Regions from separate parts of the Aminobacter sp. NyZ550 genome, predicted to be linked through region 2. Evidence: predicted binding sites of a transcription regulator. Region 2 holds the regulator's gene; each other region holds the start of a gene.

Region 1 (9,976 bases), 690 kb from region 2:
GGTGGGGCACCGGTGGCGTCCAGGTGACCGCCGCGATCATCGGTCCTGAAGACGTGCTCAAGGTCATCGACCAGGGCGCGGACGACACGACCAATGCCGTCTCGATCCGCGCCTTCTTCCAGAAGGTCGCCGACGTCGCGGTGACCACCGAGACGGCCAAGGCGACGATCATCCAGACCCGCCACCGTATCCCGGAATATCCACTGACCGAGGGCCAGACGCTGGTCTACCAGGTTCCGATCCCCGAGCCGCTGCGCTTCCTCGAACCGCGCGAGACCGAGACGCGGAAGATGCACGCGCTCGAGGAATACGGGCTGATGCACGTCAAGCTCTACGAGGACATCGCCAGGCACGGCCGCATCGCCACGACGTATGCCTATCCGGTCAAGGTCGAGGGCCGCTACGTCATGGACCCCTCGCCGACACCGAAGTTCGACAATCCCAAGATGCACATGTCGCCCGCGCTGCAGTTGTTCGGCGCCGGGCGTGAAAAGCGCATCTATGCCGTGCCGCCCTTCACCAGGGTGGTCAGCCTCGACTTCGAGGACCATCCCTTCGAAATCCAGACGTTCGACCAGCCCTGCGCTCTGTGCGGGGCCGAGCAGGTCTATCTCGACGAAGTCATTCTCGATGACAAGGGCGGGCACATGTTCGTCTGTTCCGACACCGACCATTGCGAGACGCGCCAGGCCTGCGGCCATCGCGGCCACCTCTCGCCCGATATGCTGGAGCCTGCCCAATGACCGACGAACCGCTTCTGCGCGTTACGGCGCTGTCCAAATATTATGGCTCGCGCATCGGCTGCGAAGACATCTCGTTCGATCTATGGCCCGGCGAAGTGCTGGCCATCGTCGGTGAATCAGGCTCCGGCAAGACCACCTTGCTCAACTGCCTGTCGACCCGGCTGTTGCCGACCTCTGGTACCGCCAGCTACCGCATGCGCGACGGCCAGTGGCGCGACCTCTACCGCATGAGCGAGGCCGAGCGCCGCTTCCTGATGCGCACCGACTGGGGTTTTGTTCACCAGAACCCGGCCGACGGGCTGCGCATGACGGTGTCGGCCGGCGCCAATGTCGGCGAACGGCTGATGGCCATCGGTGACCGCCACTATGGCAACATCCGCGCGACCGCAGTCGACTGGCTCGGCCGCGTCGAGATCGACGAGGAGCGCATCGACGACGAACCCCGCGCTTTCTCGGGCGGCATGCGCCAGCGCCTGCAGATCGCCCGCAACCTCGTTACCGGCCCGCGGCTGGTGTTCATGGACGAACCGACCGGCGGCCTCGACGTTTCGGTGCAGGCGCGCCTGCTCGATCTGTTGCGCGGACTGGTCACCGACCTCGGCCTCGCGGCCATCGTGGTCACGCATGACCTCGCCGTCGCACGGCTGCTGTCGCAGCGCATGATGGTGATGAAGGACGGCCATGTCGTCGAAGCCGGCCTCACCGACCGTGTGCTCGATGATCCGCGCGCGCCCTACACCCAGCTCCTCGTCTCCTCCATCCTGCAGGTCTGAGCATGGTCCCGAAAAGTGGTTCCCGGTTTTCGGGCAAGATCATGCTCATCAAGGAAAGATTCTGACATGGCCACTCCCCTCATCGTCTCGGAGGTCTCCAAGGCCTTCACCATGCATCTGCGTGGCGGCATCCGCCTGCCGGTGGTCGCCAATGTCTCGTTCTCGGTCAGGGCTGGCGAATGCGCCGTGCTCGGTGGCCCCTCTGGCGCCGGCAAGAGCTCGATCCTGAAGATGGTCTACGGCAACTACGGCGTCGACCAGGGCCAGATCATCGTCGATCACCATGGCCAGCTTGTCGATCTTGCCACTGCCAATCCGCGCACCGTGCTTTCGGTGCGCCGCGACACCATCGGCTATGTCAGCCAGTTCCTGCGCACCGTTCCGCGCGTCTCGGCGCTCGACGTCGTCGCCGAGCCGCTGGTCGCCCGCGGCACCGAACGCTCCGAGGCTCATGCCCGCGCCTCGGAACTGCTCGGCCGGCTGAACCTGCCTGAACGTCTGTGGAGCCTGCCGCCCGCCACCTTCTCCGGCGGCGAGCAGCAGCGCGTCAACATCGCCCGTGGCTTCATCACCGACCATCCGGTGCTCCTGCTCGACGAGCCGACGGCATCGCTCGACGCCACCAACCGCGAGGTGGTGATCGGACTGATTGAGGAGAAGAAGCTGAAGGGTGTGGCCCTGCTCGGCATCTTCCACGACGCCGACGTGCGCGAGGCGGTCGCCGACCGCATCATCGACGTCACCACATTTGCCGCCGGAAAGGTCGCAGCATGAGCCGCAAGCTGTCCGAACAGCCCTGGATCCACCCATCGGCCGAGGTGACGCAGTCGACGCTCGGCCGCTGGACCGAAGTCTCCGAGCGCACCCGCATCAGCGAAAGTTCGCTCGGCGACTACTCCTACGTCATGCAGGACTGCAGCCTGTGGTGCACGACGGTCGGCAAATTCTCCAACATCGCAGCAAGCGTGCGCTGCAACGCCACGAACCATCCGACCTGGCGGCCGACGTTGCATCACTTCACCTACCGCGCCTCGGACTACTGGGAAGATGCCAGCCACGAGACCGAGTTCTTCGAATGGCGCCGGTCGAACGCGGTGACCATCGGCCACGACACCTGGCTCGGCCACGGCTCGACGGTGCTGCCGGGCGTTACCGTCGGCGACGGTGCGGCGGTCGGCTCGGGCGCTGTCGTCACCAAGGATGTCGCGCCCTACACCATTGTCGCCGGCGTGCCCGCCAAGCCGCTGCGCGAGCGCTTCGACCGCACGACAGCGGATCGCTTCCAGGCGCTGGCTTGGTGGGACTGGGACCACGCCAGGCTGCGCGTTGCCCTCGACGATTTCCGCAACCTCTCGGCGGAAGAGTTCCTGGAAAAGCACGGCGGCTGAGCAGCCCTCACCCCGCCAGGAAAAACTGGATCGCGATCATGTTGACTAGGTCGACGAAAAACGCCGACACCAGCGGCAGGATGACGAAGGCGTTCGGTGACGGGCCATAGTGCCTGGTCACCGCCGTCATCGACGCAATGGCGGTGGGCGTGGCACCGAGAGACAGGCCGGTAAAGCCGGCGCTCAGCACGGCCGCCTGGTAGTCCCTGCCCAACAGCGGGAACAGCACGACCAGAATGAAGGACACCGCGAGCAGCGCCTGCAAGGCAACGACGGCCAACAGCGGGCCGGCAACCCCGGCAAGTGTCCAGAGCTGCATGCTCATCAGCGACATGGCCAGGAAAGCCGAGAGCGAATAGTCGGAGATCAGCGACATTGCCGGCGAGCGCGCCGGCCAGGCCATGCGTGGAAACAGATAGGGGACCGTGTTCGACAGGACGACGCCCATGATCAGGCAAGGCACGAACAGCGGCAGCTTGACGCCCATCGATGTGACCGGCCCGTGGAGCGCATAGCCAAGCACCACGGCAACATTGACCAAAAGCAGCGCCTGCATGAAGTTCGATTTGTCGATCGGTGCAGCCTCTGCCTGGGCGACGGCCACTTGGTTGTCGGAGCCGGTACTGCCTGTTTTCAGCTTGCCGCGCTCGACGAGGAATTTTGCCACCGGCCCACCGAGAACACTGGCGACGATCAATCCGAGCGTGGCAGCAGCCGTGCCGACTTCCAGGGCCGTGGGAAAGCCGTGCTCGGCCGCGATCGCCGGCGCCCAGGCAATCGTGGTGCCATGGCCGCCGACAAAGGCGATCGACCCCATGATGACACCAGCGGCGGAAGGCAGGCCGAACAGCCAGGCGCCGAGCGTGCCGACGCCGTTCTGCAGGAAGACGAACAGCACCGTTAGCACGCACAGCACGATCAACGCCCGCCCGCCGACAAGAAGGTCCGCCAGCCGCGCATTCACGCCGACGGTGGCAAAAAAGATGACCAGCAGCCTGTCGCGCGTGGTCATCTCGAAGACGATCTCCGTGCCCGACAGCTCGTAGAACGCCCACGCCGCCGCGGCCGCCAGAAACCCGCCGGTGACCGGCTCGGGAATGTTGTAGTTGCGCAGGAACGCTACATGGCGATTGAGCAGCACCCCGACGAAATAGACGATGATGCCGAGTGTGAGCGTCAGGAAATCGGGCGAAACGAGAACATTGTCGGCCATGGCCATCCGAGCTTCGCGTGGGCACCCTGACGAAAGTGCCGGATCGGACCATCCCGATCTCCCCTGGCTCTCAACCTTGCCCAGAATAATTACGGGAGCAATCGGAATTTCGACGCAACCGATGAGGCCGCTACCCTAAACCAAAACGCCCGCGGCCAGCCCTGATAGGGAAGGCCGCGGGCGTTGCAATCAGTCTGAAAAGACTCAGGCTTCCTGGATCGCCGAGAGCTGCCAGTCGCCGCCGTTGTGGCGCACGAAGGTCCACAGCTCGGTCGTCTCGGTCGGCTCGTTTTCGTCGCCGTCCACCACTTCGCCCGTCGTGCGGTTGCGCGTCACGTCGATCGACGAATAATTCATCGCCGCGGTGGCGTAGTCGCGGTCGCCTTCGTTCCAGCTTTCGGCAATGTCGGCCTGCAGGAGCTGGACGTTGGTGACATCGTTGCGGACGCCGTTCTGAGCGTTGTCGGCCAGCTCTTCCGAGAGGTATGACACCATCTCCGGCGTTACCAGGCGACGCAGCGCCTTGTGGTCTTCGCGGCCGAACGCTTCCTGTACCTCGGCCAGCAGGCGCTGGAAGGTATCGAGATCTTCGCCCGACACGGTGATGTCCTTGCTGGCAGGCTGCTGCGGTGTAGCGTCAGCGCGGCTGCCGCCAATGCTCGGAATGCTGAACGAGCGGCTGCCGCCGTTGGCCCTGCCGGTTTCATTAGCCGGTGCGGCGTCGCGATAGTTGAAGTTGCCGCCGGCACCGGCGCCGGCCATCGCCGGACCGGTGGCCTGGCGCGAACGGAAGAAGCGCAGGGCGAGCCAGATGGCGCCGCCGATCAGCAGCAGTTGCATCAGCATGCCGAACATACCGGCGAGGCCGCCAAAGCCTTGGCCCATCATCATGCCGAGCAGGCCACCCATCAGCAGGCCGCCGATCATCGCGCCGCCGAAGCCGCCCATGAAGCCGGGGCGCTGCGGTGCAGTCGCGCCAGGACGGGCTGCACTGGTGGCGGCCGGGTTGGTTGCCTGACCGGTGTTGGGCGTCATCGAACGCTCGACCGGCGCGGTCGGCTGCGGCGCGGTGCGGGTCGGCGGCGCCGACTGGAAGGTACGCGTACCCCTGCTGCCGAAGCTGCCGCCGCGCCGCGCATCGGCGTGGTCGACGGCAATCATGGAGAAGGCGAGGAACAGGCCCGCGAAAAGCGTGGCGAAGCGGGTCGTTCGGGACAATTTCATCAGCGGATCCTCAAAGTGTCGTCCGCCCTCATATAATGACTAACAACTGTAGTGTCAGGGTTTGCAGGCCAAGTTTTGGCAGATTCTTGCCGAAATTCGGCAAAACATTGATTCGTCATGCTTTTTCCAGGATTTCCGCAAGTGGACCTTATGTCCGATCGGCAGCTGCGGCCGTCAGCGGGCTGCGCTTGAGTACAATGCTGACAGCCAGCTGCCTGGTTTTCGTACTACTCCTTGTGATTTCCCTTTCGAGGCGAGCCCGCCTCGGGCACACCTTCGAGACAAAGCCAATCGTGCTTGCTGTTCGGCCAGTGGAGCACGACCGGCGCCGGGAACCCCTGATCCTCCAGGCAGCCAACCGAGACCGACAGCGCCGCCGTCAACGCTTCCGCCCGCATGAAGACGACCGATCCACAGGTGGTGCAGAATGTCTGCTCCAGCCATTGTCCCGACGCGCCGGCTCGCCGCCACGACCTGGTCTCGCCTTCCTGGCTAACGACGGCGGAATCCGCATAGATGGCGCGGTAGGAGAATGCCGTCCCGGTGCATCTCTGGCACTCGGTGCAACTGCAGGCATAGACTCGTCTCGGCTCCCCGGCGAGGACGAGTTTCACGCTGCGACACGAACAGGTGGCGGTGCGTTTCGTCTCCCCGTCATGCATGCGGGTAGTCCTGGTCGAACAAAGTTCGGACGATGGACGAGCCCATACGGCCCGTGCCGAGCACGCAGACATCTGTTTTCACGATTTTTCTCCGAAATATGAAGCCCCCTTGCGACGAGGGGCTGGTTTACGTTTGGCGCGCGCTCGGACCAAACATATGTACCGTCACTGCATTGAGAAGTACGCACCTTGAAGTAAGCCGTTGATATCATGACAGGAGCTGGAGGATGAGGCACAAGGAACCGGACAGCTGCGGTCTTGCCGCAGCCATGCAGGCCATCGGCGGCAAGTGGAAAACCGCGCTGCTGTGGCAACTGCACCTGCGGCCCCATCGCTTTGCCGAACTGCGCCGGTTGCTGCCGGGCATCAGCGAGAAGGTGCTGACGCAACAACTGCGGCAGATGGAGACCGACGGGCTGATCAGCCGGCATGCTTATGAAGAGGTGCCGCCGCGCGTCGAATATTCGATCACGCCGCTGGGCTTGAGCCTGAACGATGCCGTGACAGCAATGTCGGCATGGGGCAAGCAGCACGAGAACTGGAAAGACCGGCAACAGGCGGCCTGACACAGGCAGAGATCACAGCGGGCCATCGCGGTTCGCGAAAGCCGATTTCAGAAACGGGACTCCAAAAACAGCGATATTTGCCCTCAAAAGCCGTGTTTTTCGCGCGTCGGCCTGTGCATCGTAACAAAACTGACATGGTCCCGACATTGCAGCTTCACGTCCCGGGTCTAGGCCCATCGCAGACAAGGGCGAAAAGGCCCGACGGGACAGGGAAGCCAAGATGCTCGAAATCCGCAACGTGACGCGCCGCTTCGGCAAGAATGTCGCCGTCAACGGCGTCAACCTCAAGATCCAGCCGGGCCAGATGGTCGGCATCATCGGCCGCTCCGGCGCCGGCAAGTCGACCCTGCTCAAGACCATCAACCGCCTGATCGACCCGAGCCAGGGCTCGATCGTCTTCGAGGGCACCGAAGTGTCGACGCTGCGCGGTCCCGCACTGCGCCGCTGGCAGCGCGACTGCGCCATGATCTTCCAGCAGTTCAACCTGGTGCCACGCCTCGACGTGCTGACCAACGTCCTGCTCGGTCGCCTCAACCACCGTTCGACCGTGCTCAACCTGCTTTCGATCTTCTCGCGTGAGGAGCGCATCCGGGCGATCGCAGCCCTCGAGCGCCTCGATATCGCCCGCACCGCCCTGCAGCCGGCCGGAACCCTGTCGGGTGGCCAGCAGCAGCGCGTCGCCATTGCGCGTGCCCTGATGCAGGAACCGAAGCTGATCCTCGCCGACGAGCCGATCGCCTCGCTCGACCCGCTCAACGCCAAGGTGGTGATGGACGCGCTGCGCGACATCAACCTGCGCGACGGCATCACCGTCATCACCAACCTGCACACGCTCGACACCGCCCGCACCTACTGCAACCGCATCATCGGCATGCAGGGCGGCGCGGTGGTGTTCGACGGCGCGCCCGAAGACCTCACCATCGAGGCCGTGCGCCTCGTCTACGGTGCCGACGCCGACGGCTCTGAAATTTCTGAAGCCATCACCTCGACCAGCATCCGCCCGGTCAAGGTCAGGGCTCCCGTATCCGCCGCACCTCTGGAACCGGCTTACGCCCCGGTCTGAGCCTGCTCGCGTTCGTCTCGCCCGCGTCAAGGGCCCGCAATCATCAACCGCAATGACCCGGCAAGGTGCTGGGCCAAACTGGAGATCTGTGATGTTCAAGAAAGCACTCCTGGGTGCCGCTTCGCTCGCCGTGCTGGCGATCGGTTCGGCCAATGCCGCCGACCTCAAGGAATTCCGCATCGGCCTGATCGGCGGCGAAAACGAAGCCGACCGCCTGCGCAACTTCCAGTGCCTCGTCGACCAGCTGCCCAAGGCCATCGGCGTCGAGAAGGTGTCGCTGTTCCCGGCCGCCGACTATGACGGCACCATCCAGGGCCTGCTCGGCGGCACGCTCGACTACGCCGAGCTCGGCGCTTCGGGCTACGCCAAGATCTACCTTCAGAACAAGGACGCGGTCGAGCCTATCCTGACCACCGTCCAGACCGACGGCGCCACCGGCTACTACACCATCATGGTCGCCAAGAAGGATTCGGGCATCACCAAGCTCGAGGACCTCAAGGGCAAGAAACTAGGCTACGCCGATGCAGACTCGACCTCGGGCTACCTGATCCCCGTCACCGCGCTGCCAAAGGATCTCGGCGGCGTCGCCGTGAAGGATTACTTCGCCGAGACAGGCTTCGGCGGCGGTCATGAAAACCTCGTCCTTGAAGTGCTCAAGGGCACCTTCGACGCCGGCACGACCTTCGGTTCGGGCGTCGGCGAATTCAACGATGGCTATACGTCCGGCAATCTCCGCAAGATGGTCGACAAGGGCATCCTCGACATGGACGACCTGGTCGAAGTCTGGAAGTCGCCGCTGATCCCGAACGGACCGATCGTCGTGCGCACCTCGCTCGACGCCGACATCAAGAGCAAGTTCAAGGACTACATGGTCAAGCTGCCGGAGACCGATCCGGCTTGCTTCGCGGCCATCCAGGGCGGCGACTTCAAGGGCTTCACCGAAGTCACCCCTGAATTCTACCAGCCTGTGATCGACGCCCGCAAGGCGCAGATCGGCAGCTAAGCCTCGAAAGCAACACGGACGCGCCGCGCAGCAACCGCGGCGCGTCCCGTTTTATCCGGCATCGGACGGAAACCTCATGACAATGCCCCTCTCGGAAGCCGGCCTCGCGGTCGAGCAGCACTGGCGCGAACTCGCCAGCCGCCGCCGCCTCTATACGGCTGGCGGTCTGTTCTTCCTCTTCATCGCGCTGTCCGGATCGCTCTGGTTCGCCAATGACAGCAATGCCGGCAAGTTTTTCGATCGGCTGCCGCATTTCTTCGACTTCGTCGACCAGATGATCCCGCGCGACGTCTTCGATATCTGGCGCGCCATGTTCGACCTGCCCTCGCCCTATGCCGACGGCAGCCTGAAATTCGACTATCCCGAAGGTCGGATGTATCTGTTCGGATCGTTCTACCTGCCCGAATACGTCTACAAGATGCTGGAGACGATCAATATCGCGCTCGTTTCGACGCTGATCGGTTTCGCCTTCGGCTTCCTGCTCTGTTTCCTGGCGGCATCCAACCTCGTCACCCAGCGCTGGCTGCGCTTTTTCGTCCGCCGCTTCCTCGAAATCCTGCGCGCCTTCCCCGAGATCGTCATCGCCGGTTTCTTCCTCGCCGTGCTCTCCATGGGCGCCATCCCGGCGATCATCGCGGTGTCGCTGCACACCATCGGCGCGCTCGGAAAGATGTTCTTCGAGGTCGTCGAGAACGCCGACATGAAGGCCGACGAAGGCCTGCGCGCTGTCGGCGGCAACTGGCCCGAGCGTGTCTGGTTTGGCATCGTGCCGCAAGTGATGCCGAACTTCCTGAGCTACGCGCTGCTGCGCCTCGAGATCAATGTCCGCGCCTCGACCATCATCGGCGCTGTCGGCGGTGGCGGTATCGGCGAGGTGCTCCGCCTGTCGATCAGCCGCAACCACGAAGCCAAGACCATCGCCATCATCATCCTCCTGTTTTGCACCATCGTCGCGGTCGACCAGTTCTCTGCCTGGCTGCGCAAGAAACTGGTCGGCGAACAGGCCTTCGCCTTCGGCCGCGGGGACTAAGTTCATGACCACCCTTTCCCTTACCCAGATGCAGGCGATCTCCGAGCGCCATCCCGACGTTTTCGCCGGCTCCTGGCGCAAGGCCCTGACCGGCTGGGCCGTTGGTCTGGGCCTTGTCGCCTATCTCGCCTTCGCCTGGTGGTTCTTCGCCGTCGGTGCCGTGCTTGCCGGCGGCAACTGGGGCATCGCCGGCACCTACCTCGCCGACTGGGTTTCCTACGAGGTGCGGCCGCAGATCGACTTCAAGGACGACCGCCTCGACATCAGCTACCCCCGGTTTTCGGCCTACCGCGCCGACCGGCATCCGCAGT
Region 2 (9,976 bases):
CCGTCGGACCATTCATCATGTCCTCCGGCAATTCCTTGCCGAACACCTGGCCCAACTCGATGCGCAGCAATTCGCTGAGATCGGCCTTTTGCCAGCGCGAGCGTGTCAGCATGTCCTGCGATGCTGCCATTGCCTGAAGCCGCGCCGAGAAGGACGACGAGAAGTCATTGATGTTCTCGGAGTGCGCCGCGGTCTGCCGCGCCATCGCCAGCACGCGGGCAATCGAGTTCTTGATGCGATGCTTCATTTCCTGAAGCATCAGGTCCTTTTCCAGCAGGCTCTTCTCGGTCGTCTCGTGCAACTGCGCCGCGGCTTCATAGGCGCGCTGCTGATAGCGCGCGACAAGCGCGATCGCACCCGCCAGCACGAGACCGAAAACCCCGAGCATCAGCGGCGCGGCACGCGGCGATGGCGGCGCAAACGCTGTGCTCGGCCTGAAATTGACGGTCCATCTGCGGCCGGCGACATTGGCCTCGCGCGTCACCGAAAACTCGTTGCCATAGCTGGGATCGGGTGGCACCTGCGAGCGGAACAAAAGCGTGTCATCGCCCATCGTCCCGTCGAATACCTCCACCGCCACCGGCAGTAGCGGCGCCTTGCCGAGTGCTGCCTGGAAAAGCTCCGATGTGCGGAAGGCGACATAGAGAAAACCAGCGGGTGCCGGACCTTCTGCCGCCGGGCGGTCGACGCGTGAAAGCACCAGGATCCCGGGCTGCTTCTCGTTGTCGCCCTGGCCGAGCAGCACCCTGCCCGTCGCCCTGGGTTCGCCCTGGGCCGCCATTGCCGATTCGATGGCGGGCCGGCGCAGCGGGTCGGTTGCCATATCGTAGCCCATCGCATCGAGGCTGGCCTTGCTCATCGGCTCGAACAGCACGATGGGCGTCCGCCAGTTCAGCGTCGTCTCAGGAAACAGCGCCCGGTCGATGCCGTAGCCGTCCTTCAGTTCGCGCATGACCGTCTCGCTCTGGCTGGTCTCGATCAGCCTGAGGAAGCCTATGCCGCGCAGGCTGGGGAAATTCTTCTCCGCATCGAGCGAAGCGAAATAGTCGCGGAACTGGTCGCGCGAAAGATGGCCCTTCTGCGCCACGAACATCGCTTGCGTCGCATGCAGCAAGGCAAAGTCGAATTCCAGCCTGCCCTCGATGCGGTTGAGCGCGTCGTCGGCGACGGACTGGAACTTGATCCGCGCCGCCTCCACGGTCGCCAGATACACGAGCCCGGCCATCGTCAGGCTGACGAGGGTCACGGCGATAAAGATCAGACTGGGGAAGTACTTTCTCAATTCCGGCTGGCTCGCGTCACCCACGCACCATTAAAGCACGATCGCGCAAAGGTGAAACTGCTTTTCGCGATCGTGCATTGAGCCAGACGTGCGGCCTGCCTGAGCCGGCAAAGGGCCTGTTCAGGCAGCGATCTGCATTGCCCCCGGTCCGGGCGTTGCGCCAGGCGGACACTTGCCGAGAATGATCATGCCCAACACCTCATCCTTGGTCACGTCCTCGGTGCGGGCCGTGCCGACGACCTGGCCGTTCTTCATCACGCAGACACGGTCGGCGAGATCGAACACGTCGTGGATGTCGTGGCTGATGAGAAAGATGCCGATGCCATCGGCCTTGAGCTGCTTGACCAGTTCGCCGACCTGCGCCGTCTCCTGTGGTCCAAGGGCTGCCGTCGGCTCGTCCATGATCAGTATGCGGGCATTGAACAGGATGGCACGTGCGATCGCCACAGACTGACGCTGGCCACCGGAGAGTTTGCTGACCGGCTCCTTGAAGCGCTGGAAGCGCGGGTTGAGCCGGCCCATCACCTTGCGCGCCTCGGCTTCCATGGCGACGTCGTCGAGCGTGCCATAGGCGGTCATGATCTCGCGTCCGAGGAATAGGTTGGCGGCGGCATCGACATTGTCGGCCAGCGCCAATGTCTGGTAGATCGTCTCGATGCCGTATTTCTTGGCGTCGCGCGGGTTGGAGATCGCGGCCTCCTCGCCCCGGACCATGATGGTGCCGGCGTCGCGCTTGTAGGCACCCGACAGGATCTTGATCAGCGTCGACTTGCCGGCACCATTGTGACCGAGCAGCGCCACCACTTCACCGGGATAGAGGTCGACCGAAGCATCGTCGACGGCACGGATGCCGCCGAAGGCGATGGAGATGTTCTTTAGGTCGACGAGCGGGATACGGGTCTGTTCCATGATCTTGGCTCCCGGATTTCGTTAGACGCGCTTGCGATAGAGCGTGTCGAGCCAGACGGCCACGACCAGCACCAGGCCAACGACGATGTTCTGCAGCGGTGTGTCGATGTTGAGCAGCACCATGCCCGACTGCAATGACTGCATCAGAAGCGCACCCAGCATGGCACCGGCAACGGTGCCGGAGCCACCGGCGAGCGAGGTGCCGCCAATGACCGCTGCCGCGATGACCAGCAGTTCGTCCAGGGTACCGAGCGAGTTGGTAGCCGAGTTCAGGCGAGCACTGGAGACTGCCGCCGAGATCGCCGCCAGCACGCCCATGATCATGAACACCTTCATGGTGATCCAGCGCGTGTTGATACCGGCGAGGTTGGCTGCTTCCGGGTTACCGCCGATGGCGAAGACATAGCGGCCAAAGCGTGTGCGGTTGGTGACGAAGGTCATGACGATGCCCACGGCCACCGCGATCAGGACGGGAATGGCGATGCCATGGGCGATGAACAGGCCGCCTTCAGGGATGGTAATGCCGTTGGCCTCGGCGTAGCGACGCACGATACCGATCGGCCAAGGGTAGGAGTTGGCGATCCAGATCGCGCCAAGGATGACCCCGCAGGTAACGGCGCCGAGAAATGCCTCTGCCCAGACTGGCCGCAGCGGAAACTTGAAGCGCTTGCGTTGCTGGCGGCCACGCAGCAGCAGGAACACCACAGCCAGGCATGCGACAAGGCCGACGATCCAACTCCACGTCGCTCCGATGGCGCCCTGCGGACCACCACCCATGAGCTGGAAGGTGGCATCGAGCGGCGCGATCGTCTGGCCTGACGTGACCCACCAGGCCGCCCCGCGCCAGATCAGCAATCCGCCCAGCGTCACGATGAAGGCAGGAACCTCCATGTAGGCGATGACGAAACCTTGCAGCGCGCCTATCATCAGACCAAGCGCAATACCAATGGCAAGTGCCAACGCCCAGATCCACGGATTACCAAGTTCGAGACCGACGGCTTTGACCAGGAAATGCACCTGGGCAAAGCCCATCACCATGCCGATCAGGCCTTCGGCCGACCCGACCGACAGGTCGATATTGCGCATGACGATAACCAGCACCATGCCGGTCGCCATAATCGCCACGGCAGACGCTTGCACCGACAGGTTCCACAGATTGCGAGCGGTTAGGAAGGTGCGGCTGTCGAATTCGAACGGGTTGACGCCAAGGCGCAAGCTCGAAATCACCTGCAGCCCGACCCAGATCAGGAGCAGCGCACCGACCATGCCGAGCATGCGCGTATCGATCTCGGTTGCCTTGAGAAAACGTCCGACCGGGCTGAGTTCGGTCGTTCGCGCTCGGTCTGCCGGCGCGTTGGTTGTCGTGTCTGTCATTGTTACCTCCCGACCGGATAGCCGTCTAAGCGGCAGCCGGTGTGCGCATGATAGGGTCAATCCGCCATGTCATGAAGCGGGCGCTTTTGAAAAACGCCGCGGGCAAGCCGCGGCGTTTGACCGACCGGATCGAACCGATCTCAGTTGCAGGCTGCGACCGAACCGGCCGCCACGCCCTGGCAGACCACGTCCTTGCCAACCCAGCCGGCGTCGATGACGACGTTGAGGTTGTCCTTGGTGATCGGAACAGGCGTCAGGAAGACCGAGTTCAGCTCGAGGCCGCCAGGCGTCTTGAACTTGGTGACGTTGGCGATCTCTTCCATCTTCTTGCCATCGGCGAGCTGCGAGGCGATTTCGGCGGCGTTCTTGCCGAGCTCGCGCGCGTCCTTCCACACCGAGACGGTCTGAGTGCCGAGCGCGATGCGGTTCAGCGCGGCATGGTCGCCGTCCTGGCCCGACACCGGCACCGAGCCGGCAAGGCCCTGTGCCTGAAGCGCTGCGATCGCGCCGCCGGCGGTGCCGTCGTTCGAAGCCACGACCGCGTCGATCTTGTTGTCGTTGGCGGTCAGGAACTGTTCCATGTTCTTCTGGGCATTGGCCGGCAGCCAGCCATCGGTATAGGCCTCGCCGACATTCTTGATCTTGCCGGCGTCGACGGCCTCCTTGAGCACTTCCATCTGCCCGGCGAACAGGAAGTCGGCGTTCGGATCTGCACCGCTGCCCTTGATGAAGACGTAGTTGCCTTCAGGCTTGGCGGCGAACACGCCCTTGGCCTGCATGCGGCCGACTTCCTTGTTGTCGAAGGTCAGGTAGAAGGCGTCCTTGTTCTCGATCAGGCGGTCGTAGCCGACAACAGGAATGCCTTCGGCGACGGCCTTGTCGACAGCCGGTCCGATGGCCGAGGCGTCCTGAGCGAGGATGATCAGGGCGTTGGCGCCCTGCGAGATCAGGCTTTCGACGTCGGTCAGCTGCTTGGCCGGCGACGACTGCGCGTCAGCCGAGATGTACTTGTCGCCGGCGGCCTCGATGGCGGCCTTCATGGCGGCTTCGTCGGTCTTCCAGCGCTCTTCCTGGAAGTTCGACCAGGAGACGCCGATGACCTTGTCCTTTGCCGAAGTCACTGCCGTAAGCGACAGAGTCATGGCAACGCCCGCCAGGATGGCGGTGGTAAACTTTTTCATTATTTCCTCCCTGCGCCCAATGGGCGCGCCTACTTCGCGATAGCCCTTGGAGAAGCTCTTTTTTTCGAGCCTCGAAAAAATACTGACTCAATGCCCGGCCACTGTCAACATGGTTTCGCGAGCGCTCCTTATTTTTTTCGGAGCCCGAAATAAATAGAGACATTTGGCGCTGGCTCTGTCACAATCACTTGGCGCGTAAGGGACTGCCGCTTAAGAAGGGCAGCGCTTCGCCGGGAGGAAGACGAGCACATGTCGGTCGGCATACGTCACGACGATCTGAGACGGCGCAACCGCGCCATGGTTATATCCGCGGTTCGCCGAGCCAGCCAGCCATCGCGCACCGAAATCGCCGCCACCACCGGCCTCAGCCATTCGACGATCTCGACTATTTCCTCCGATCTCATATCAGAAGGCATCCTTGCCGAGGCCAAGTTCAGCGAACCCGTCTCCATGAAACGGGGGCGGCCGCAGGTCGGGTTGATGCTCGATGCCGACGCTGCGTCTGTCGTTGCGGTCGTGCTCTCGCTCAACAGCCTGTCCGCCGCCATCATCGACTATGCCGGCAACACCGTGACCGAAGAGACCCGGCGGCTTGTCACGCAGCAGATGCCTGCCGAGGCGCTGGTCGACGAATGCGTCGGAATGGTCCGGCGCCTGATCGACAGGGCCGGCACTTCGGGCGGCGCCGTTCTACGCATCGCCATCGCCGTCCAGGGCATCACCGACGCCGCCTCGCGCAAGCTGTTGTGGTCTCCGATCACCCGCTACGACGACATCCCCTTCGCCGACCGGCTGGAGCAGGAGTTCGGCGTACCTGTTTCGGTCGAGAACGACTGCAACATGATCGCCGAGGCCCTCCGCTGGCGAGATCCGATGCGTTATCGCGACGACTTCATCGCCATCCTGCTCTCGCACGGCATCGGCATGGGCCTCGTCATCAAGGGCGAGCTGTTCACCGGCACGCAGTCGTCGGGTGCCGAGTTCGGCCACATGATCCATCGCCCGGACGGCGCGCTTTGTCGCTGCGGCCGCCGCGGCTGCATCGAGGCCTATGCCGGCAACTACGCCATCTGGCGCAACGCAAGGGTTGGCGACGAAAATGCCGAGCCGCTGGCCGACCTGTCCGACGACGACATCAGGGCCGTGGCCGATGCGGCACGTGACCATGATGGCCCCGAACGCGAGGCCTTCCGCAAGGCCGGCGAAGCCATCGGCTTTGGTCTCGGCTCGATGTTTGCGCTGTTCGACCCCGCCCCCCTCGCCTTCGTCGGCGTCGGCGCAACCGCCTTCGACATCATGGAGCCACATGTGCGCGCGGCCATCGCCAAGACGGCGGGCGGGCTGCACTCGAAGGCGATCTCCTTCGACACCGAACCCAACGAGGTTCCACTCAAACGCGAGGGCGCGATGATGCGCGCGCTGCTTGCCGTTGATCAGGAGATCATTGCCGCAGGCACGGCTCCACGCCGTGCCGGTGCCGACGTCGCCTAGCTGAGCGGAAAAGAGCCCGAAGCGGCTCAGTCCTCGCGGATGGCGTAGCCGGCACCGCGGATGGTCCGGATCACGTCAGGCATGCGGCCGTTGTTGACCGCCTTGCGCAGGCGCCCGACATGCACGTCAACGGTGCGCTCATCGATATAGATCGTCTCGCCCCAGACATTGTCGAGCAACTGGCTGCGCGAGAACACGCGGCCCGGGTGCCGCATCATGAATTCGAGCAAGCGGAATTCGGTCGGCCCGAGCTTGATCTCGCTCTTCTTGCGGTAGACGCGGTGCGACTCGCGGTCGAGCATGATGTCGCCGACCTTGAGCACCGAGGACAACACCTCGGGTTTGGCCCGGCGCAGCAGCGCCTTGACGCGCGCCATGAATTCCGGCGTCGAGAACGGCTTGACCAGATAATCGTCGGCACCGGTCGAAAGGCCACGCACCCTGTCGCTTTCCTCGCCCCGCGCCGTCAGCATGATGATCGGCAGGCGTTCGGTGTCGGGACGCATCCTGAGCCGGCGGCACAGTTCGATACCCGACAGCGCCGGCACCATCCAGTCGAGCACCAGCAGGTCGGGCACGTTTTCCTGGAGCCGGATCTCGGCCTCGTCGCCACGCGTGACGACCTCGACCTGATAGCCTTCGGATTCGAGATTGTAGCGAAGCAGCACGCCCAGCGGCTCTTCGTCTTCGACGACCATGACCTTGGGAGCGATCATTGGCTATACCTTGTCCTTGCGCATGGCCGCTTCTGGACCATGCGCTGATTTAACCTATGCAGCGCCCCCGCGCCAAACGCATGCGGTTGCGGAAATGCTCAGGCCGGAACCGTCGTCGTGGTCTCGTCGACCTTGGGCCGGTTCAGCGGCAGCTGCGTACCCGTCACGACGAAATAGGCGTTCTCGGCGATGTTGGTGACATGGTCGCCGATGCGCTCGAGGTTCTTGGCGCAGAACAGCAGATGCGTGCAGGCCGTGATGTTGCGCGGATCTTCCATCATGTAGGTCAGGAGTTCGCGGAACACGGCGGTGTACTGGATGTCGATCTTCTGGTCGTCGGCGCGCAGATCCTTCAGGCCCTCGGCCTGACGCGCGACATAGAGATCGACGACGCCGCGAACCTGGCCAAGCACCAGCTGCGCCATCGCATCGATCGAATGCGAGAGATTGCGCGGGGTCGGCGACTGGCCGACGGCGCCGACCCGCTTGGCAATGTTCTTGGCGAGGTCGCCGATGCGCTCGAGGTCACCCGCCATGCGGATGGCACCGACCACGGCGCGCAAATCCTGCGCCATCGGCTGGCGCTTGGCGATCAGCGTGATCGCCGAATTGTCGAGATCGCGCTGCTTGGCGTCCATGATCGTATCGTCGGCAACGACGTTTTGCGCCAGTGCCTGGTCGGACGTGAGAAGCGCGCGGATGGCGCCGGCCACCATTGCGCCGGAAAGATCGCCCATGTCGCGGATGAGCTGGTCGACGTGCTGAAGTTCTTCGTCGAAGGACCGGACTGTATGTTCGCCCATGATTTCTTCCTCGTATCGTGTGCCGCGACGAAACCCACTCAGCCGAAGCGGCCGGTGATGTAGTCCTGCGTCCGCTTGTCGTCGGGGTTGGTGAACATCTTGTCGGTCGGGCCTTCCTCGACGAGATAGCCGAGGTGGAACATCGCCGTGCGCTGCGACACGCGCGCCGCCTGCTGCATCGAGTGCGTGACGATGACGATCGTGTAGTTCTCGCGCAGTTCGTCGATCAGCTCCTCGACCTTGGCGGTGGCGATAGGGTCGAGCGCCGAACACGGCTCGTCCATCAGGATCACCTCGGGCGAAACGGCGATGGCGCGCGCGATGCACAGGCGCTGCTGCTGCCCGCCCGACAGGCCGGTGCCGGACTCAGTCAGACGATCCTTGACCTCGTTCCAAAGTGCCGCCTTCTTCAAGCTGGACTCGACAACCGCGTCGAGCTCGGCCTTGCTGCGCGTCAAGCCATGAATCTTCGGGCCGTAAGCGACATTCTCGTAGATCGACTTCGGGAACGGGTTCGGCTTCTGGAACACCATGCCGACGCGGGCACGCAGTTCGACGACATCGATCTTGGGATCGTAGATGTCTTCATTGTCGAGCGTGATCTTGCCGCCGACGCGAGCGCTGTCGATGGTGTCGTTCATGCGGTTGAGACAGCGCAGGAAGGTCGACTTGCCGCAGCCCGACGGGCCGATCAGCGCCGTCACCTGGTGCTCCCGGATATTTAGATCGACGCCGAACAACGCCTGCTTCTCGCCGTAGTGCACGATGACCTTGTCACCGCGCATTTTGATGGCTTCGTTTGGCTTGTTCATCTCGGAGCTCACTACCTCTTCGAGGGTCTTTTCGGTCATGATGTTCATAGCAAGATGTTCCTTGTCTACCAACGCCGCTCGAAGCGCTTGCGCAGGATCACGGCAATGGCATTCATCAACACGAGGAATGCGAGCAGGATCAGGATTGCTGCCGACGTCTTCTGCTGGAAGCCCGGTTCGGGGAAATCCGCCCACATGAAGATCTGTACGGGCAGGATGGTGGCCGGGTCGGTGAAGCCGCCCGGGATGTCGACGATGAAGGCGACCATGCCGATCATCAGGAGAGGCGCGGTCTCACCAAGTGCATGGGCCATACCGAGAATTGTTCCGGTCATGATCCCTGGCATCGCCAGCGGCAGGACATGGTGGAACACCGTCTGGACCTTGGATGCGCCAATGCCAAGGGCAGCCTCACGGATCGAAGGTGGGACCGCCCGCAGCGAAGCGCGCGAGGCGATGATGATGATCGGCAGCGTCATCAGCGCAAGCACCATGCCGCCCACCAACGGCGCCGAACGCGGCAGCCCGAACCAGTTGAGAAACACCGCAAGACCGAGAAGACCGAAGACGATCGAGGGCACCGCCGCCAGATTGTTGATGTTCACTTCAATCAGCGTGGTCCAGCGGTTCTTCGGCGCGAATTCCTCGAGATAGAGGGCAGCGGCAACGCCGATAGGGAAGGAAATCGCCAAGGTGACGATCATGGTCAGGAACGAGCCCACCACCGCACCCCAGACGCCTGCGAGTTCGGGCTCGCGGCTCGCGCCCGTAAAGAAGAAGATCGAATTGAAACGGCTCTCGACAAGATCTTGTGCCTTCAGCCCGTCCAGCCAGACGATTTCCTTGTCGCCGATCTTGCGCGAGCTTTCCGGCATGTCGATGACGCGAAGCTTGGCAGCTCCGTCGGCGGCAGGGGTCGTTGCATCGAGCTTGCCGATGGCCTGGCCCTTTGCGACGGCGCCGCCTCCAGGCGCGGCCGCGACTTCGCTGAGCTTGATCGTTGCGCCATTCATTTCGACCAGAAGCGACTTGGCCCCCGTCGTCAGGCGCAGCACGCCGTTCTCTTCGGTCGCGCCAGCATCACGCGCCATAGCGAGGATTGCGTCGCTGGAAAATGTGAGACCTACATCGCCGGCGGCCGCCGAGGGCGTCACCGAACCGGAAAGCGCCTGGACGCTTCCGGTACCCGCGAGCAGGCCCTTCAGGTAAAGATCTGCAAAATCGTCGACCGGCACCGCATAGTCCACCGTCTTGCCGAGCATGGAGGGCTCGGCTTCGACCGATTGGCGCAGCATGACACCGGCCCCTGTCGACACCAGGCCGCGCACCAGCCGACGGTCCTGGCGGCTTGTCGCTCCCGGAACCTTGGCGGCGAGCGCGTCCTGAACAAGCGCGTCGTAGTTCGCCT
Region 3 (9,976 bases), 2.4 Mb from region 2:
AGCGGTCGGGGCGGATGCCTTCGGCGAGCCAAAGCCAGGCCAGCGACGCTGCGATGTAGATGCCGCCATAAGCGGCGTAAGTGCGGCCGGCGGCGTCGGCATCGACCAGGGCCAGCAGCCAGCCGAAGGCGATGAGCGCGGCGACGCCGGGGATCAGCCACAGCGCCGACTTGTCGAGCCGCCACCAGGCCCAGAAGGAAAAGCAGCCGGCGATCTCGGCAAGGGCTGCCAGGACGTAGATGGCATAGGTCATCGAGGAAACCCTGGGGTCATGAAAAAAGCCCGGCTCATGGCGAGACGGGCTTTTTCCTATGGCAGACGCATGAGGCGCAAGGGCCAGGCGTGGTTGCCATGCTATTCCTTGTCGGCAACCTTCCTGCGGCGGCCGATCTTTCCAGCTTCAGCCTGGGCGGCTCCGGCCTTGGCGGCAGGTTGAGCCTTGGCTGCAGGCTGGGCGGCAGGTTTGTCCTCGGCGGCGAGCTTCGCCTGCCGGTGCCCCATCTCGTGCATGGCCAGCGCCTTTTCGCATTTGCCGATATAGTCGCGGGTCAGCGGCAGCGTGTCGTTGCGGTGGCTGAGCTGGATCTGGAACACCATCAGGTCCTGCCAGCGGAAGGCAGCCTCGGACGCCGCGAGATAGAACTCCCACATCCGGCAGAAGCGCTCGTCATAGATCGCCTTGGCCTTGTCTCGGTTGGCCTGGAAACGCAGGCTCCAGTGCCGCAGCGTCTCGGCATAATGCAGCCTGAGAATCTCGACGTCGGTGACCATCAGGCCGGCCTTTTCGATTGCCGGCAGCACTTCCGACAGCGCCGGAATGTAGCCGCCGGGGAAGATGTGCTTGCGGATGAAGGCGCTTGTCGAGGCCGGCGGGCCGGCGCGGCCGATCGAATGCAGCACCATGACGCCGTCTGGTTTCAGCCGCTTGGCGACATTGTCGAAGAAGGTGCGGTAGTGGTTGACGCCGACATGCTCGAACATGCCGACCGAGACGATGCGGTCGAAACGCTCGACGAGGTCGCGGTAGTCCCTGATTTCGAAATGGACCCGGTTTTCGAGGCCCTCGGCCTGGGCGCGTTCGGTGGCGACCGCATGCTGCTCGGTTGACAAGGTCACGCCGAGCACCTGCGCCTCGAAGGTGCGGGCGAGGTAGAGCCCGAGCCCGCCCCAGCCGGAACCGATGTCGAGCACGGACTGGCCCGGCCTCAGCCGCATCTTGGCTGCGATATGCGCCTTCTTGGCGATCTGGGCTTCTTCCAGCGTCATGTCGGGATCGGCGAAATAGGCGCAGGAATATTGCATGTCGGTGTCGAGGAAGAGCCGGTAGAGATCGCCCGACAGGTCGTAGTGGCGCTGGACGTTGCGCTTGGCGCGGGCTGTGGTGTTGACCTGCTGGAAGCGGCGGAAGGCGAGCCGGAGATTGTCCAGCGCCTTGGTCCAGGCAGTGTCGATGCTGCCATTGCCGAGGTTCTGGAATACCACCCGCATCAGCCCGAGCACGTCGCCGCCGACGATGTCGACATCGCCGTCCATATAGGCCTCGGGCAAAGCCAGCATCGGGTCGAGCGTGATGGCGTTTTCGGCACGCCGCGTCTTGATCAGGAGGTGGACAGGGTCGCCCGTATCATCGCCGAAACGGTGCGATCGTCCGTTGGGGCCGGTGACTGTCAGATTGCCGGTACGCACAAGCTTCCCGACGATGCGTTGCAACAGCATATTCATGGCGTGCTCGCGAAAAGGTCAGTCGTGTAGTCCTTTCCTCAAAATAGGAGCGACGCTGCCAAGTTCCACGCCTGGCACAAAAAAAGCCCGGATGTTGCCATCCGGGCTTGGTCCAGAAAACTGGCCGGAAGACCGGCCGGTAAACTTGGATCGGGACAGAAGGCTGGATCAGCCCTCGTCGCCTTCGCCGTCCTCGTTCGGATCAAAGAAGCTGTCCGGACGGGCGTTTTCGTTGATGTCGTCGCCATAGATGGCTTCGGCGGTGGTCAGCGTCTCGCCCTTCGACTGACGCTCGGCTTCATCGGCCGTGCGTGCGATGTTCAGCGTGATGGTGACTTCGACTTCGGCGTGCAGCGCGATGGCGACATTGGTCAGGCCGATGGTCTTGATCGGCTGGTTGAGCTCGACCTGGTTGCGGGCAACCGTGAAGCCTTCGGCGATCAGCAGATCGGCGATGTCGCGGGTCGAGACCGAACCGTAGAGCTGGCCGGTTTCACCAGCCGAACGCACGATGATGAACGATTTGCCGTCGAGCTTGTCGGCGACCTGCTGGGCTTCCGACTTGCGCTCGAGGTTGCGGGCTTCGAGCTGGGCGCGCTGGCCTTCGAACTTCTTCTTGTTAGCTTCGTTGGCACGGAGCGCCTTGCCCTTGGGCAGCAGGAAGTTACGGGCAAAGCCGTCCTTGACCTTGACGGTGTCGCCCATCTGGCCGAGGCGGGAAATGCGTTCGAGGAGAATGACGTCCATTGTCCTTGTCCTTTCGTTGGCTGCAAAGGCAGCGGAAAAATTCAACGGGCAAGGAAGCAATGAGGGCGTTGCCGCCGGTTTCGCTGTCCTGCCTGTCGCGGCAGTTAGGATTTCCCTTAGAAATCCAACCCGGGATTTGAAGGTTCACCCGACCGCGCCCGTCGCGGCAGGGAATGGTCCGGCCCGGGGCGAATGCCGCCGGGCCGGAACCGATATCACTTCACCACGTAGGGCAGCAGGCCGAGGAAGCGGGCGCGCTTGATCGCCTGGGCGAGTTCACGCTGCTTCTTCTGGCTGACGGCGGTGATGCGCGAAGGAACGATCTTGCCGCGCTCGGAAATGTAGCGCTGCAGCAGACGCACGTCCTTGTAGTCGATCTTCGGAGCGTTGGCGCCGGAGAACGGGCAAGTCTTGCGACGACGGTGGAAAGGACGACGGGTCGGGATCTGGTTGATGTCGACCATTATTCTGCACCCCCTTCAACACCTTCGCGCGGACGGCGCGGGCCACGATCGCCACCGCCATCGCGGTCGCCGAAGCTGCGCGGACCACGGTCGCCGCGATCGCCGAAGCTGCGCTGCGGACGGTCGCCGAAGCCACCGCGTTCGCCACGCTCGGAGCGCTCTTCGCGCTTCTGCATCATGGCGGAGACGCCTTCTTCATGCGCCTCGACCTTGACGGTCATGAAGCGCAGGACGTCTTCGGACAGGCCCTGCTGACGCTCGACTTCCTTGACGGCAGCCGACGGCGCGGTGATGTCCATCAGCGTGTAATACGCCTTGCGGTTCTTGTTGATGCGGTAGGTGAGGGACTTCAGTCCCCAGTTCTCGACCCGGCCAACCGATCCGCCAGCTGCAGTGATGATGCCCTTGTAGTGTTCGACAAGTGCATCGACCTGCTGCTGCGAGAGGTCCTGGCGGGCAAGAAACACATGTTCATAAAGAGCCATAGTTTTTGCCTTTCTTCGTTTCCATCTTCCGGTCCCGGCGGCTAGAGCCTCTGCGACTTCCCTGATCCTTCGAGGGCCATTGGCCACCTCGGGAGAAGAAAGGTGCACGACGAGACGGTCGAGAGCGGAGACACGGGAGGCGGAAGCGTTTTCGCTTCACACGGCGGCTTTCAAGAAAACCTCCGGCCCTCCGTTCAGCCCCCAGCTGGGACCGGCAGATGGCGCGCGTCTACATGCTAAGTCGGGCCAAGGCAAGGGGAAGGGCCGAGATTCCCTGAGAAATCGGGCTTTTTCGCCCGATTTCGATGTTCCGCCGAAGGCTTCCAGGGTGATAAGTCGGGCTTTTGCGCCCGATTTCGATGCTCAGCCGAAGGCTTCGTCCCGAAGGAACAGCGGCGAACGGGTGCGGTTGGCGACGACCTTGTCGACGGTCTCGGGGAAGAAGCCCTTGGCGCCGCGGCGCTTGCCGAACATCATGTCATATTGCAGCCAGCGGAAATCGCGGATCGCCGGGTCGAGTTCCTTCTGGCGCGACCAGTCGAACACAGACTCGCCCTGGCGCGGCAACAGCATGTTGCGGTCGACGACGCGGTAGCGGTCATGCAGGTCGCCGAGGAAGCCGGTGTAATAGGGGTGGCTGATGCCGGCGGTCTCGAGCACATGCAGCGGCAGGAAGGCCGGGCTGATCGAGCCGATGTCGCGCGCGGTTCCGGTGCGGTTCGACCACACCACCAGAGGCGTCTCGTGCTGCACCAGCATCTCGTCGATCGGCGCCCTGCGCTTGGCGACCGGCTCTTTCATGAAACCGGTCTCGACATAGACGGGGCCGAGCGGCGGCAGGTGGTCGCCGAAGAAGGCAATGACGGTCGGGCGCTCGCGCTTGCTGGCCCAGTCCATCAGCCGCTTCAGGCCACGGTCGGCGTCGGAGGCGCCCTCGGCATAGGTCAGGATCGAATCGCGCGTCCACTGCGACGTCGGCGCGTCGACCTTGTGGCTGGTGTCGCTGTAGCGGTTCGGCTCATAGGGGCCGTGGCTCTGCAGCGAGACCGCGAACATGAAGAAGGGATGGTCGGTGGCGTCGGCCTCGCGGATGATCTCTTCGGTCAGTGCCGCGTCCGAGACCAGCGGGCCGCGCTTGGCGAGCAGCGGCAGGTTCTCTTCCGACATGAACTTGTCGAAGCCGAAGGCCTTGTAGACCGGCGCGCGGTTCCAGAACCAGCCGCCGAAGGGATGGATGGCCTTGGTGTCGTAGCCTTCGCTCTTGAAGAAGGTGGCGAGCGACGGCACCGGCGCGCGGACATATTGCTGGTAGGGGATCGAGCCGGCCGGCAGGAAGGCATTGGAGAAGCCGGTCAGCGCCTCGAACTCGACATTGGCGGTCATGCCGCCGAATTCGGGCGAAAAGACGTGGCCGGACTGCGACGCGCGCACGTTCGGGATCGGGTCGGGCGTGATCGAGACGCCGGGCAGGCGTGACGGATCCCAGAAAGATTCGCTCATCACGATGATGACGTCGGGCTTTTCCTCGGGCAGCACGGCAGCGGCCTGTTCGGGGGCCGCGATGGCGTCGATGGCCTTGTCGGAATAGCCCTGCGGCGCCTTGACCTTGGCCATCGGCACGTTGAGCGCAAAGGCGATGGCAAAGCCGTTGGAGGCGTAATTTTCCTTCTGGTCCCACATCATCGGGATGATCTGCAGGCGGTCGCGCGTCCACGAGAAGGTGGCGTAGTCCATGATCGAGACGAAGAAGGCCAGCGCCGGAAGGGCGATCGCCAGGCGCGACATGCGCGCCCAGAACGACAGCGCCGGCATGCGGCGGCGCCAGTAGCGCCAGGCGAGCACCAGCATGGTGATGCCGGCGACAAGGCCGACCGCGATGCCGATGCCGGCAAGCGGCCGCTCGCGCACGAGCAGCGGCATCAGTTCGACGATCTGCCTGACATAGAGGAAATCGGTCGGGTAGAGCGGGTCGCCGAGATAGAGCGACTTCTGGTGGCCGACAAAGGCAAGCATCAGCGCCACGGGTGCCACGACCAGCAGGCCGTTATAGGGCCGGCCGAGCAGGGCGTCGAAACCGATGATCAAAAGCGCAAACAGCGCCACAGTCGTCCAACTCGGCTTGAACGGCTGCTGGAAGAAATTGAGCGTGTCGGTGAAGGAGCCGCGCGCGACGAATTCGATGGCGAAGACGAGCACGGCCGAGACGGCGAGCGTGATCATCACCGAGCGCAGAACGCCCAGTGCATAGGCACGCCGGCTGAGTGCTTCAGCCTCGTTTTCCTCTTGATGTGCGACAGATTTGCCCGTCGCGAACAGCTTTGCCAACTCAATTTCCTCGAACGCTGGACGGCGGCGTCACGCAACCGTCACGAAACTGTCATCGAAAACCTAGCGCATATGGCAAAATTGAGAAGGATGGGGCAAACAAAACGTTTTTCGCATTAATTCTCTGTGATTATTTGCCCCAAAGGGGTGCCAAAGCCCTCAAGGCTTGACTTGACGGTATCCATTGCGCCAGAGGCACAACGATATGGCGCGCGGCTTGTTCCCCAACGTGCAACGGCGCGCCGACGTGATAAGTCTGCGCATCATGCCCCGAAACAACCGATTCCGGTTCGGGCCGATGCGGCAAGTAGCCAGGAGATCGACATGGCCGTTGCATTCACTTTTCCGGGGCAGGGCAGCCAGGCCGTCGGCATGGGCAAGGAACTGGCCGATGCCTTTCCGGAGGCGCGCCGCGTCTTCGAGGAAGTCGACGACGCGCTCGGTGAAAAGCTGTCGAAGCTGATCTGGGAAGGGCCGGAGGAGACGCTGACCCTGACCGCCAACGCCCAGCCGGCGCTGATGGCGGTGTCGATGGCGGCGTTCCGGGCGCTGGAAGCCCGCGGCCTGTCGCTCAGGGACAAGGTGTCCTACGTCGCCGGCCACTCGCTCGGCGAATATTCGGCCCTTGCTGCCGCCGGTTTCGTCTCGGTCGCCGACGCAGCCCGCCTGCTGCGCATCCGCGGCAACGCCATGCAGGCGGCGGTGCCGGCTGGCCAGGGCGCGATGGCTGCGATCATCGGCCTCGAACAGGGCGACGTCGACGCCGCCTGTGCCGAGGCAGCGCAGGGTTCGGTCTGCCAGATCGCCAATGACAATGGCGGCGGCCAGCTGGTCATTTCGGGCGAGAAGGCGGCGGTCGAGCGCGCCGCGGCCCTTTGCACCGCCAAGGGCGCCAAGCGCGCGCTGATGCTGCAGGTCTCCGCCCCCTTCCATTCGGCGCTGATGGCACCCGCTGCCGAGAAGATGCGCGAGGCGCTGGCCGGGGTGCAGAAGAATGTGCCGGTCGTTCCGGTCGTCGCCAATGTCACCGTCCAGCCGATCACCGATCCGGAAGAGATCGCCGCCCGCCTCGTCGAACAGGTCACCGGTCGCGTCCGCTGGGCCGAGACCGTCGAGTGGTTCGGCAACAACGGCGTCACCACGCTTTATGAAGTGGGCGCCGGCAAGGTGCTGTCGGGCCTCGCCCGCCGCATCAACAAGGAGATCGCGACGTCAGCCGTCAACACGCCGGCCGATGTCGAGGCGGCGATTGCCGCGCTCGCCTGAACGATTCAAACGACCCCACCCGTGTGAAGGGTGCGCTCTTCAAGGAAGGTAGCAACATGCTCGATCTGACCGGCCGCAAGGCACTCGTCACCGGTGCATCCGGCGGCATCGGCGAAGAAATCGCCCGCATCCTGCACAGCCAGGGCGCCATCGTCGGCCTGCACGGCACCCGCATCGAAAAGCTCGAGGCGCTCGCCGGCGAACTCGGCGACCGGGTCAAGCTGTTCCCGGCCAATCTCGCCGACCGCGACGAGGTCAAGGCGCTGGGCCAGAAGGCCGAGGCCGAGCTCGAAGGCGTCGACATCCTGGTCAACAATGCCGGCATCACCAAGGACGGCCTGTTCGTGCGCATGTCGGACGCCGACTGGGACCAGGTCATCGAGATCAACCTGACGGCGATGTTCCGCCTGACGCGCGAGCTGACGCATCCGATGATGCGCCGCCGCCATGGCCGCATCATCAACATCACCTCGGTCGTCGGCGTCACCGGCAATCCGGGCCAGACCAACTACTGCGCCTCCAAGGCCGGCATGATCGGCTTCTCCAAGTCGCTGGCCCAGGAGATCGCCACCCGCAACATCACCGTCAACTGCGTCGCCCCGGGCTTCATCGAATCGGCGATGACCGAGAAGCTCAACGACAAGCAGAAAGAGGCGATCATGGCGGCGATCCCGGCAAAGCGCATGGGCACCGGTAAGGAAGTTGCCTCGGCGGTCGCCTATCTCGCCTCCGACGAGGCGGCCTATGTCACCGGCCAGACGATCCACGTCAATGGCGGCATGGCAATGATTTGATTTGGGATCTGATTGGGATCTGATTGGCCGATTGGCCGGGATAACCGGCCCTTTTGCCTTGGACGCGGTGAATTTTTCGTGTATTGCCGCGCTCCATCAGGTGGCCAGGACGAAACCCGACCGCCGCCCGAGCGCTTGGGAAAGCGTAGATTACAGCTTGATTAGCGGCAATCCGCCCGCTAACGAAGACCTAACAACACCAGACTGAGGATGCCCACATGAGTGACACCGCAGAGCGCGTCAAGAAGATCGTCATCGAACATCTTGGCGTCGACGCCGACAAGGTGACGGAAGCTGCGAGCTTCATCGACGATCTGGGCGCGGACAGCCTCGACACGGTCGAGCTCGTCATGGCTTTCGAAGAAGAATTCGGCGTCGAGATCCCCGATGACGCGGCCGAGACCATCCTCACCGTTGGCGACGCCGTGAAGTACATCGACAAGGCTTCGGCCTGAGCGATCGCGAATTGTCAGGGATGCCTGCGATGAGGCGTGTGGTCGTCACAGGCCTTGGCCTGCTTTCACCGTTCGGCATGGGCTACGAGCACGGCTGGAAAGAGCTCCTTTCCGGCCGCAGCGCAGCCCGTCGGATCACGGAGTTCGAGGTCGACGACCTCGCCTGCAAGATCGCCAATGTCATCCCTCGCGGCGACGGCTCCAACAACAGCTTCAATCCCGAAGCGGTCCTTGAACCCAAGGAACTGCGCAAGATCGGCGACTTCATCCTGTACGGGATCGCGGCCGCCGACGAGGCATTGAAGGATTCGGGTTGGACGCCAAAGACGCCGGACGAACAGAATTCGACCGGCGTCATGATCGGCTCGGGCATCGGCGGCATTGACGGCATCGCCGAAAACGCCCTGATCCTCAAGGAGCGCGGCCCGCGCCGCATCAGCCCCTTCTTCATTCCGGGCCAGATCATCAATCTGGTCTCCGGCCAGGTGTCGATCCGGCACGGGCTCAAGGGCCCGAACCATGCCGTGGTCACCGCCTGCTCGACCGGCGCGCACGCCATTGGCGATGCCGCCCGCCTGATCATGTTCGGCGATGCCGACGTGATGGTGGCCGGTGGCGCCGAAGCGCCGGTGACACGCCTGTCGCTGGCCGGCTTTGCCGCCTGCAAGGCGCTCTCCACCGATCGCAACGACGATCCCGAAAAGGCTTCGCGCCCCTATGACCGCGACCGTGACGGCTTCGTCATGGGCGAGGGGGCCGGTGTCGTCGTGCTCGAAGAGCTCGAACATGCCAAGGCGCGCGGCGCGAAGATCTACGCCGAAGTGGTCGGCTACGGCCTGACCGGCGATGCCCATCACATCACGGCACCCGCCGAGGATGGCGACGGCGCCTTCCGCTGCATGAGTGCCGCCCTCAAGCGCGCCAATCTGACGCCGGCCGACATCGACTACATCAACGCCCATGGCACCTCGACCATGGCCGATACCATCGAACTCGGCGCCGTCGAGCGTCTCGTCGGCAACGCCGCCTCCAAGGTGTCGATGTCGTCGACCAAATCGTCGATCGGCCACCTCTTGGGTGCTGCCGGTGCGGCCGAAGCGATCTTCTCGATCCTTGCCATCCGCGACAACATCGTGCCGGCGACGATCAATCTCGACAATCCGGAGCGCGAGACGGCCATCGATCTGGTGCCGAACACGCCGCGCAAGCGGCAGGTCGACGTCGCCCTGTCGAACTCCTTCGGCTTCGGCGGCACCAACGCCTCGCTGGTGTTCCAGCGCTTCAACGGCTGATAGGTTGTGGGAAGGGGCCCGTTCAGGGCCCTTTGCCGTGATTTTTGCCACATTCAAGCCTAGTCTCCCGGCGGGGATTCGACGCAAAGGCGAGGCAAGATGAGCATCAATACGCCAGGGCAGGGAGAGGGCGCACCACGCGCCGCACCGGCCAATCCGATATCGGCCAATCCGATCGTTCCAAAGACCGCGCAGGAAGCGCTGCGGCCGGAAGCCGGCACGCCGCCGCCCTCCAAGCGTTCGCGCGCCTCGCGCAACCAGGTCGTCGTGTTCCTGAATTTCATGATGTCGACGGCGGTGCTGGTGATCCTCGCCGGCGGTGCCGCCCTCTATTTCGGCAAGCAGGAATTTGGCGGCGCGGGCCCTTCGACGGTGCCGGCGACCTTCCTGGTCAAGCCCTCGACAGGCGTCGCCGACATCGCCGAC

What was found. The regulator PhoB, encoded in region 2, activates phosphate uptake and scavenging genes when phosphate is short. The targets are predictions, from matches to a motif close to TGTCATNNANCTGTCAT.
Region 1: the regulator PhoB is predicted to act here: its motif matches at 6,689-6,705, upstream of phnC (phosphonate ABC transporter ATP-binding protein).
Region 3: the regulator PhoB is predicted to act here: its motif matches at 5,783-5,799, upstream of N7E70_RS22570 (LTA synthase family protein).

What each region holds. Positions count from the first base shown of each region.
Region 1 is NZ_CP114190.1:2,162,996-2,172,971, reverse strand. It holds gene N7E70_RS10710 (alpha-D-ribose 1-methylphosphonate 5-phosphate C-P-lyase PhnJ) at 1-743, shown strand, start outside; gene phnK (phosphonate C-P lyase system protein PhnK) at 740-1,516, shown strand; gene phnL (phosphonate C-P lyase system protein PhnL) at 1,583-2,290, shown strand; gene N7E70_RS10695 (DapH/DapD/GlmU-related protein) at 2,287-2,904, shown strand; gene gltS (sodium/glutamate symporter) at 2,912-4,117, opposite strand; gene N7E70_RS10685 (Tim44 domain-containing protein) at 4,322-5,341, opposite strand; gene N7E70_RS10680 (GFA family protein) at 5,569-6,003, opposite strand; gene N7E70_RS10675 (winged helix-turn-helix transcriptional regulator) at 6,231-6,569, shown strand; gene phnC (phosphonate ABC transporter ATP-binding protein) at 6,790-7,632, shown strand; gene phnD (phosphonate ABC transporter substrate-binding protein) at 7,724-8,635, shown strand; gene phnE (phosphonate ABC transporter, permease protein PhnE) at 8,712-9,665, shown strand; gene phnE (phosphonate ABC transporter, permease protein PhnE) at 9,670-9,976, shown strand, end outside.
Region 2 is NZ_CP114190.1:1,471,794-1,481,769, reverse strand. It holds gene N7E70_RS07380 (CHASE domain-containing protein) at 1-1,282, opposite strand, end outside; gene N7E70_RS07375 (ATP-binding cassette domain-containing protein) at 1,403-2,191, opposite strand; gene N7E70_RS07370 (sugar ABC transporter permease) at 2,213-3,565, opposite strand; gene xylF (D-xylose ABC transporter substrate-binding protein) at 3,706-4,746, opposite strand; gene N7E70_RS07360 (ROK family protein) at 4,996-6,237, shown strand; gene phoB (phosphate regulon transcriptional regulator PhoB) at 6,264-6,953, opposite strand; gene phoU (phosphate signaling complex protein PhoU) at 7,052-7,756, opposite strand; gene pstB (phosphate ABC transporter ATP-binding protein PstB) at 7,795-8,616, opposite strand; gene pstA (phosphate ABC transporter permease PstA) at 8,634-9,976, opposite strand, start outside.
Region 3 is NZ_CP114190.1:4,531,356-4,541,331, reverse strand. It holds gene N7E70_RS22595 (YnfA family protein) at 1-253, opposite strand, end outside; gene N7E70_RS22590 (SAM-dependent methyltransferase) at 355-1,722, opposite strand; gene rplI (50S ribosomal protein L9) at 1,891-2,469, opposite strand; gene rpsR (30S ribosomal protein S18) at 2,685-2,933, opposite strand; gene rpsF (30S ribosomal protein S6) at 2,933-3,418, opposite strand; gene N7E70_RS22570 (LTA synthase family protein) at 3,782-5,638, opposite strand; gene fabD (ACP S-malonyltransferase) at 6,068-7,009, shown strand; gene fabG (3-oxoacyl-[acyl-carrier-protein] reductase) at 7,066-7,803, shown strand; gene N7E70_RS22555 (acyl carrier protein) at 8,022-8,258, shown strand; gene fabF (beta-ketoacyl-ACP synthase II) at 8,288-9,550, shown strand; gene mltG (endolytic transglycosylase MltG) at 9,650-9,976, shown strand, end outside.